Chelativorans sp. AA-79: one gene and its partner. The protein of the gene in region 2 interacts with the protein of the main gene of each other region in a pairwise test. Links are inferred from orthologs where the notes say so. Each region holds a gene or a part of one and is shown on either strand. Other genes may lie near its edges.

Region 1 (4,274 bases), 1.6 Mb from region 2 along the record:
GGACGTCGAAGGCGCGAGCAGCGCACCGAGGAGGACGCCGGCAAGCGCGCCTATGGAAACGTGCCAGGGCGAGCCCACCGTCCGATAGGCGATGATGGAGACCACGGCGCTGATGCCCACCACCGGTAGCCACAAGGGGCGTTTGCGGAAGCTCATCACCATGGCGAGAAAGTAGATCGGCAGGATGAAATCGAGGCCGAACGTGCGCGCATCGGGGATGAAGCGCCCGAAAAGCGCGCCGAGCCAGGATTCGGTGACCCAGCAGAGATAAACCGGAAGCGCGAGCCCCATATACCAGGCGAAGCTGACCGGCTGACGACGCTCGACACGCTGCTCCGCCTCGGCGAACTGCGGATCGACGAGGAAAAAGAAGCCGACCAGACGCTGCAGCGGCGTCCAGTGTGCGAGATGCCGGCCGATGGTGGCCGAATAGAGCACGTGGCGGAAATTGACGGCGACGATGGAGAGCACAATCACCCACGGAGCAATCTTCGTGCCGAAGAGATCGATGCCCACCATCTGGCTGGCGCCGGCATAGATGGCCGCGCTCATCAGCACGGCCTCGAAGGTGGAAAGCCCATGCTCCAGCGCCAGCGCGCCGAAAAGAAGCCCGAACGGCACGACCGCCAGCACGACGGGAACGCTTGCCCGCGCACCGGCGAGGAAATCGTCCGACGGTCGCGGCTCGGCAAAGCTTTCTGCGGTCATGGAAGCCTCCAGTGCGGATACATAGGTCAGCAGCGCTGACCCGTCACATCAATTTCCTTGAGGGAAGGATGAAAGTGGCTGATGGTTCGGCGATTACCCGCCGATCCGCCGGAACCACGCATCCTCGTCGATCACCTCGATGCCGAGTTCAGCCGCCTTCTTGAGCTTTGAACCGGCACCGGGGCCGGCCACGACGAGATCGGTCTTGGACGAGACGGAGCCGGCCACCTTGGCACCCAGCCGCTCCGCCATATCCTTGGCCTCGTCGCGCGACATGCGCTCGAGCGCACCGGTGAACACGATCGTCTTGCCCGCCACGGGCGAATCCGTGGCGGGCCGCTCGGCTTCGAGCACATTCACCTGCGCGGCGAGCGCTTCCACGAGCCTGCGGTTGTGCTCCTCGGCGAAATAGGTGGCGATGGCGTCGATGACCGCGTCGCCGATATCCTCCAGCGCGTCCATGTCCTCGCGCGCGCCAAGATCGCCGCCCGCGACCGCAAGAGCGGCATCGTGGAACGACTGCCACGAACCATAGGCACGCGCGAGCGTGACCGCGGTGCGATCACCCACATGGCGGATGCCGAGGCCGTAGATCATGCGGTCGAGCGGGATGGTGCGCCGCGCCTCTATCGCCGCGAAGAGATTGCCGGCCGAGACCGTGCCCCAGCCGTCCTTGTCCTTGAGCTTCTTCAGGCTGCGCTCGTCGCGCCCGGCGAGGGTGAAGATGTCGGCCGGGCTTTTGACCGGCAGGTCGGGATCGTGAAAGAAGAACTCGATCTGTTTCTCGCCCAGCCCCTCGATGTCGAAGGCGCGGCGGGAGACGAAGTGGCGCAGATGCTCGATGCGCTGGAACGGACAGGCGAACTCGCCCGAGCAGCGCCGCACCACTCCCTCCCCTCCGCCTGCCGTGCCCTCGCGCACGACGGGCGTCTTCAACTCGCAAGGGCAGACGGTGGGGAAGTCGAATTCCCTTGCGTCCGGCGGACGGCGGTCCTCGGCGTAACCAAGGATCTGCGGGATGACATCGCCCGCGCGCTGCACGATCACCGTATCGCCGATCTTGATGCCGAGCCGCTCGATCTCCTCGGCATTGTGCAGCGTGGCGTTGGTGACCACCACGCCACCCACCGTGACCGGCTCCAGGCGCGCCACCGGCGTCAGCGCGCCGGTGCGGCCCACCTGGATGTCGATGCCGCGCAGGATGGTGAAGGCCTTCTCGGCCGGGAACTTATGCGCGATGGCCCAGCGCGGGCTGCGGGAGACGAAGCCGAGGCGCTGCTGCAGCGCCAGGTCGTTGACCTTGTAGACGACGCCGTCAATGTCGTAGCTCAGAGTGGCGCGCTGCTCCTCTATGGCATGGTAATGCTTCAGGAGTTCCTGCGCGCGCTCGCAAAGGCACATCAGCTCGTTGGTGGGGAAGCCGTAGCTCTTGAGCGCCTCGACCATGCCAGTTTGCGTGGTGGCGGGCATCTCGCTCACCTCGCCCCAGGCATAGGCGAAGAATTTGAGCGGGCGGGCGGCGGTGATCGACGGGTCGAGCTGGCGCAGCGAGCCTGCCGCCGTGTTGCGCGGGTTCACATAGGTCTGCTTGCCCTCGGCCTGCTGGCGCTGGTTGAGCGCCAGGAAGTCGCGGTGGGTCATGTAGACCTCCCCGCGCACTTCGAGGATTTCAGGAAAGTCGCCGGAAAGCACATTGGGGATATCGGCCACCGCGCGGGCGTTGGCGGTGACGTTCTCACCCACTTGCCCATCACCGCGCGTGGCGGCGGAGACCAGCCGGCCATTCTCATAGCGGATCGAGAGGGACAACCCGTCGATCTTGGGCTCCGCCGTCATGGCGATAGGCGCATGCGGCTCCATCTTGAGGAAACGACGGATGCGCCCCACGAAATCGACCACGTCCTCGTCGGTGAATGCGTTGTCCAGCGAGAGCATCGGCACCTTGTGCCGCACCTTCTCGAACTTCTCGGTGGCGGCCACGCCGACCCGACGCGACGGCGAATCCTCGCGGACGAGCAGTGGAAAGACCTGCTCGATGGCGAGATTGCGCCGGCGCAGCGCATCATATTCGGCATCCGAGATTTCCGGCGCATCCTCGGAAAAGTAGAGGCTGTCGTGCTTGGCGATCTCGCTTGCGAGACGGGCCAGCTCTTCCTTGGCTTGCTCCTCCGTCAGCTCGTCGACGGGGATCATGGCTGTGGTCATGGGTGGCGATCCGGATTCGTTGGGCCACCACCATATGGCTTTTGGGGCCGGCCGCTCAAGCCGCAGGTAACCTCTCTCCCGCCATCCGATGGCATGTGATTGTCTCCAGGCAAGCACCATTCTTGCCACGCCCGCTTTCGCGTCTGGCCATTGAAGGGGATTGGGAAGCGGGGCGCACCGTTCACGCCACAAAATTAAAAAAGGCGCTCCCAATGCGTCCCGCCGGCGTCTGTCCCGACTACCTATGACTCTCTTCCTCGACCGCTGGTGAAGTTTCGATGTTCAGGCATGGATCCTCGGGTCAAGCCCGAGGATCCATGCCTGAACAGTAATCATGGTCGCCGGCGCTCCCGGCCCACTCCGGAGGCCAGTCGCAACGCCCAACAAAATCACCACCCGATCCCGCGCATCGGCTCGTGCCATTCGGGATTAGCGCTCTCGATCAGTCCGACCTTCCATTGGCGCGGCCAGCGCTTGAGGGACTTTTCCCGCTGGATCGCATCGCGGATATCGAAATGCTCCACATAACAGACGAGGTGCTGGACGCCATGTGAAACCGGAGCCTTCGCCAGACTTGTGCTCGAAAACACGCCGGCTGAAGTCGTTTGTGACCTCCGTGTGGATCGGGCCGCGCTTCTGGCTGACGGTCATGCGGCATGGCCAGCCGCAAGAGCCGCCGCTACGCAAGAGCCGCGTTTTCGCGCAGGAGGCGTTCGGCGGCGGCGCGGGCTTCGTCCGTCACGGTGGCGCCGGCGAGCATGCGCGCGATCTCCTCCTGCCGTTGGGCCGTATCCATGACGGCAATCCCGGTGGTGACGCGGTCGTGGCCACCGGATTTGGCGATGAGGTAATGCGTGTTGGCGCGGGCGGCGACCTGCGGCGCGTGGGTGACGGAGAGAACCTGGATGCGCTGCGCGAGCCGTGCAAGCCGCTGGCCGATCGCATCCGCCACCGCCCCGCCAACGCCGGTATCGATCTCGTCGAAGACGAGGGTGGGCGCGGAGCCGCGGTCGGCGAGCGCCACCTTGAGGGCGAGCAGGAAGCGCGAAAGCTCGCCGCCCGACGCCACTTTCATGATCGGACCGGGCCGCGTACCGGGATTGGTCTGCACCCAGAATTCCACCCGGTCGATGCCTTCCTCCGCGCGGTCGTCCGGCTCGCTCTGGATTTCGACGATGAAGCGCGCGCGCTCCAGCTTCAGCGCAGGCAACTCGGCCATGACCGCATCGGCCAGCACCTCGGCGGTCCGCCGCCGCTCTTCGGAAAGCAGTGCGGCGACCTCGTCATAGGCGGCACGGCGTGCCTTCGCCTCCTTTTCGAGGCGGCCGAGCCTCTCCTCGCCGGCGTCCAGATCGGCCAGA
Region 2 (4,481 bases):
AACCACGGCGAAGCGCAGCGGCGATGACGACGATACCGCCTGACCGTTTGGTTCAGCCCGCGAAATAAGGCCGGTTGCCGAAGATCGCCGAGCCTACACGCACGCTGGTCGCCCCGAACGCGATGGCCGTCTCATAGTCGCCGGACATGCCCATGGAGAGCTTCTCCACGCCTGCCTCGCGCGCGAGCTTTTCGAGCAGCGCGAAATGGGGCCCCGGATTCTCGTCCACGGGCGGGATACACATCAACCCCTCGATGACGAGCCCGTGCACATCGCGGCAGCGCGTCACGAACGCCACGGCCTCGCGCGGGTCGATGCCGGCCTTCTGTTCCTCCAGTCCGGTGTTGACCTGCACGTAAAGCCGCGGGCGGCGGCCCTGCTTCGCCATCTCGGTTGCGAGTGCGGCCGCGATCTTCTCGCGGTCTACGGTTTCGACCACGTCGAACAGCGCGACGGCTTCCTTGGCCTTGTTGGACTGGAGCGGCCCGATGAGATGAAGCTCGATATCGGAATGGGCCTCCTTCAATGCCGGCCATTTGCCTTGCGCTTCCTGCACGCGGTTTTCGCCGAAAACGCGTTGGCCGGTCTCGATCACAGGAAGAATCGCATCCGCGGGGAACGTCTTCGAGACGGCCACGAGCCTGACGTCTTCGGGCGCACGGCCCGCCTCGCGGGTGGCTTGGGCAATCCTTTCCTTGACCATATATAGATTGCGAGCGGCATCGATCATGAGTTGGGCGAAATCCTCTGACACGCTTTAGGCTGGCGCGAATCACCGCGCGGAGTTGACGGTCGTCACAAACCGTGGTGAAGGTCCGCCGGAAATTTCTTTGTTCTTTTTATGTGAAAAACCGGGCATGGCAACCGAACGTTACAATCCGCGCACATCCGAACCCCGCTGGCAGAAGGCGTGGGAGGAAGCGCGCCTTTTCGAAACGAAAAGCGACGACGGGCGGCCAACCTATTACGTGCTCGAGATGTTCCCCTATCCTTCCGGGCGCATCCATATCGGCCACACGCGCAACTACACGATGGGCGACGTGGTGGCTCGCTACAAGCGTGCCAAGGGTTTCAACGTTCTCCATCCCATGGGGTGGGACGCCTTCGGCATGCCGGCCGAAAACGCGGCCATGCAGAACAAGGTTCATCCGAAGGAATGGACCTACCAGAACATCGCCACCATGCGCTCGCAGCTCAAGATGATGGGCCTGTCGCTCGACTGGAGCCGCGAGTTCGCCACCTGCGACGTGGACTACTACCACCGCCAGCAGATGCTCTTCCTCGATTTCCACGAGAGAGGGCTGGTCGCAAGGAAGACCTCCAAGGTCAATTGGGACCCGGTGGACCAGACGGTGCTCGCCAACGAGCAGGTGATCGACGGGCGCGGCTGGCGCTCCGGCGCGCTGGTGGAGAGCCGGGAACTTGCGCAGTGGTTCTTCAAGATCACCGATTACGCGGAAGACCTGCTCGAAGCGATAGACACGCTGGACCACTGGCCGGAAAAGGTGCGCCTGATGCAGCGCAACTGGATCGGCCGCTCGGAGGGCCTGTCGATCCGCTGGGCGCTGGTGGAAGGTACCGCACCAGAGGGCGAAAATTGTCTAGAGGTCTATACAACTCGACCTGACACGATCTTCGGCGCCTCCTTCATGGCGGTCGCGCCGGACCATCCGCTGGCGAAGAAAGCGGCGGAAGGGAACTCGGCCCTTGCCGCCTTCATCGAGGAGTGCCGGCATATGGGGACGTCCGCGGCCGTCCTGGAAACGGCCGAGAAGGTGGGTCTCGATACCGGGATCCGCGTGAGGCACCCATTCGACCCCGAGTGGACGCTGCCGGTCTACGTGGCGAATTTCGTCCTGATGGAATACGGCACGGGCGCCATTTTCGGCTGTCCGTCCGGCGACCAGCGCGACCTCGACTTCGCCAACAAATACGGCCTGCCGGTGATCCCGGTCGTAATGCCGGAGGGGGCGGATGCGGCCACCTTCCAGATCACGGAAGAGTCCTATTCGGACGATGGCCTGATGATCAATTCGCGCTTCCTCGACGGCATGTCGAACAAGCGTGCGTTCGAGGAGGTGGCAAACCGGCTGGAGAAGGAGACGCTCGACGGCCGGCCCGTGGCCGGGCGCAAGGTGAACTTCCGCCTGCGCGACTGGGGTGTCTCGCGCCAGCGCTACTGGGGCTGCCCGATCCCCATGATCCACTGCGATGCGTGCGGCGTGGTGCCCGTACCGAAAGAGGATCTGCCGGTGAAGCTGCCGGACGATATCGACTTCGACAAGCCGGGCAACCCGCTCGACCGTCATCCGACTTGGCGGCATGTGAAGTGCCCGAAATGCGGCGGCGACGCGCGGCGCGAGACGGACACGATGGACACCTTCGTCGATTCGTCCTGGTATTTCGCGCGCTTCACCTCCCCGCAAGCCGACGGCCCGGTGGAGAAGGACCTGGCGAACCGCTGGCTGCCGGTAGACCAGTATATCGGCGGGATCGAGCACGCGATCCTGCACCTGCTCTATTCGCGCTTCTTCGTCAGGGGCATGCGCGATACCGGCCATCTGGATTTGGCGGAGCCCTTCAAGGGACTGTTCACGCAGGGCATGGTGGTGCACGAAACCTACCGTGCAGAGGATGGCCGCTGGCTCTCGCCCGCCGAAGTGCGGATCGAAAGCGAAGGCGGTGAGCGAAGGGCGATCGAGATCGCGACCGGAACGCCCGCCGCGATCGGTTCCCTGGAAAAAATGTCGAAATCGAAGAAGAACACGGTGAGCCCCGAGGACATCACCGAATCCTTCGGCGCAGATACGGCGCGCTGGTTCATGCTCTCCGATTCGCCGCCCGAACGCGACGTGGAATGGACGGACGAGGGTGCGACCGGCGCGCATCGCTTCGTGCAGCGGGTATGGCGTCTCGTGACGGAGGCCGCACCCGCGATCGAAGGTGTCACCCCCATGGTCGTGCGCGAGGGCGGTGCTGTCGTCATCTCCAAACCCACGCACAAGGCGTTGAAGGCGGTGGGCGAGGATATCGAGCGGCTTGCCTTCAACCGCGCCATCGCACGCATCCACGAACTGGTGAACGAACTGCAGGCGCCGTTCTCCGATCTCGGCAGTGCGGACGGGGACACCCGCGCGGCGGCCCGAGAGGCGGTCGAGATCCTGATTCGCTTGATCGCGCCCTTCATGCCGCATCTCGCGGAGGAGTGCTGGGCCCGCGTCGGCGGCAACAGCCTCGTCGCGGCCAGCCGCTGGCCGGACTACGATCCAAAGCTCGTGGTGGACGATACGATCGTGCTGCCCGTGCAGATCAACGGCAGGAAACGCGGTGATTTGACAATCGCGCGCGAGGCGGATCAAGCTGCTGTGGAAAAGGCGGTTCTGGAACTCGATTTCGTGCAGAAGGCGTTGGACGGCGCTGCTCCGCGCAAGGTGATTGTCGTTCCGCAGCGAATCGTCAATGTGGTTGCCTGAGCGGAGGGCCAGCTTGGTGAAATTGATGATTCGCGCCGCTGCGGCGGCAGGGGCCGCGTTAATGCTGGCGATGGCCTCCGGCTGCACCGTACGCCCGCTGCTCGCGACGCAGGAAGGCGTTCCCGGCCGGCAGACCACGGCCTCCCTCGCCTCCGTCGCGGTCAATCCCGTCAGCACCCGTTATGCGCAGGAAGTGCGCAACGAGCTGATTTTCCTGCTTCACGGCGGCGCTGCGCAACCTGTCGCGCCTCGCTACAACCTGGACCTTTCTGTGGTTCTCAGCGTGGGATCGGCGGCCGAGGTGCAAAGGGCGCACGAGAACGAGCCGACCGCCGGCACGGTGACCCTGATCGCCACCTATCGCCTGACGGAGGCCGCTACTGGCGAGCCTGTCGCGCAGGGCAACCGGCAGGTCATGTCGGCCTTCGACCGGCCGTTGCAGGAATTTGCCGTGCTCCGCGCCCAGCGCGACGCGGAAGACCGCGCGGCCCGCGAATTGGCGGAGCTTTTGCGCCTTGCCGTGGCCCAGGACATGGCCCGCCTCAATCTTCAATGACGGGGTTGTGATATGATGCCGTACGACAACAAACGATTGTCCCGAGGAACAAGGTTCGGCTTCGCGTCTTGAGTAGGCTTGTCATTGCGCCGTCATAGATTTCGGTGAAACAGCCCCAACGGAGTGCTTCGCCCATGGCCTTTCATACGACGCTGATGTCGGTTGCCGGAGTGGTCGGAAGTCGCATTCTAAAGCGACCGGCTGTAGCGGCGGAGGCACCTTCCCATGTCGTCGATCAACTGATCGCCGAACGCACCGTTCATCTCTCCCAGCACCCGCTCTGGCCGCTGGCGCGCCCCCTTATCTACCGCCATTTCCATTATAGCCAGGCGGTGGCGATGGCCGACGAGATCGCCGCGCTCTCCGGCTGGGGCGCCATGCTCTATATCAGTGAGTTGCTATCGCTCAACATCACCGCGCAGGGCAAGGAGCGCATCCCGCAGACGGGCGGT

What was found.
Region 1: the proteins of leuS (region 2) and ligA interact in binary tests that used the Escherichia coli proteins (3 or more experiments, as listed by UniProt). The link is inferred for Chelativorans sp. AA-79 from one-to-one orthologs.

What each region holds. Positions count from the first base shown.
Region 1 is NZ_CP120361.1:2,215,413-2,219,686, reverse strand. What follows is about bases 358-3,335. They hold ligA (NAD-dependent DNA ligase LigA), read right to left. Parts: upstream 2,914-3,335; coding sequence 802-2,913; downstream 358-801. Other genes in these bases: PVE73_RS10700 (AzlC family ABC transporter permease), read right to left, coding at 358-708. In the rest of the region: more of PVE73_RS10700, read right to left, coding at 1-357; DNA repair protein RecN, read right to left, coding at 3,593-4,274. UniProt on the Escherichia coli protein: DNA ligase that catalyzes the formation of phosphodiester linkages between 5'-phosphoryl and 3'-hydroxyl groups in double-stranded DNA using NAD as a coenzyme and as the energy source for the reaction.
Region 2 is NZ_CP120361.1:607,913-612,393, reverse strand. The notes cover bases 489-3,673. They hold leuS (leucine--tRNA ligase), read left to right. Parts: upstream 489-857; coding sequence 858-3,473; downstream 3,474-3,673. Other genes in these bases: lptE (LPS assembly lipoprotein LptE), read left to right, coding at 3,499-3,673; PVE73_RS03055 (YggS family pyridoxal phosphate-dependent enzyme), read right to left, coding at 489-730. In the rest of the region: more of PVE73_RS03055, read right to left, coding at 53-488; more of lptE, read left to right, coding at 3,674-4,029; PVE73_RS03040 (1-acyl-sn-glycerol-3-phosphate acyltransferase), read left to right, coding at 4,164-4,481.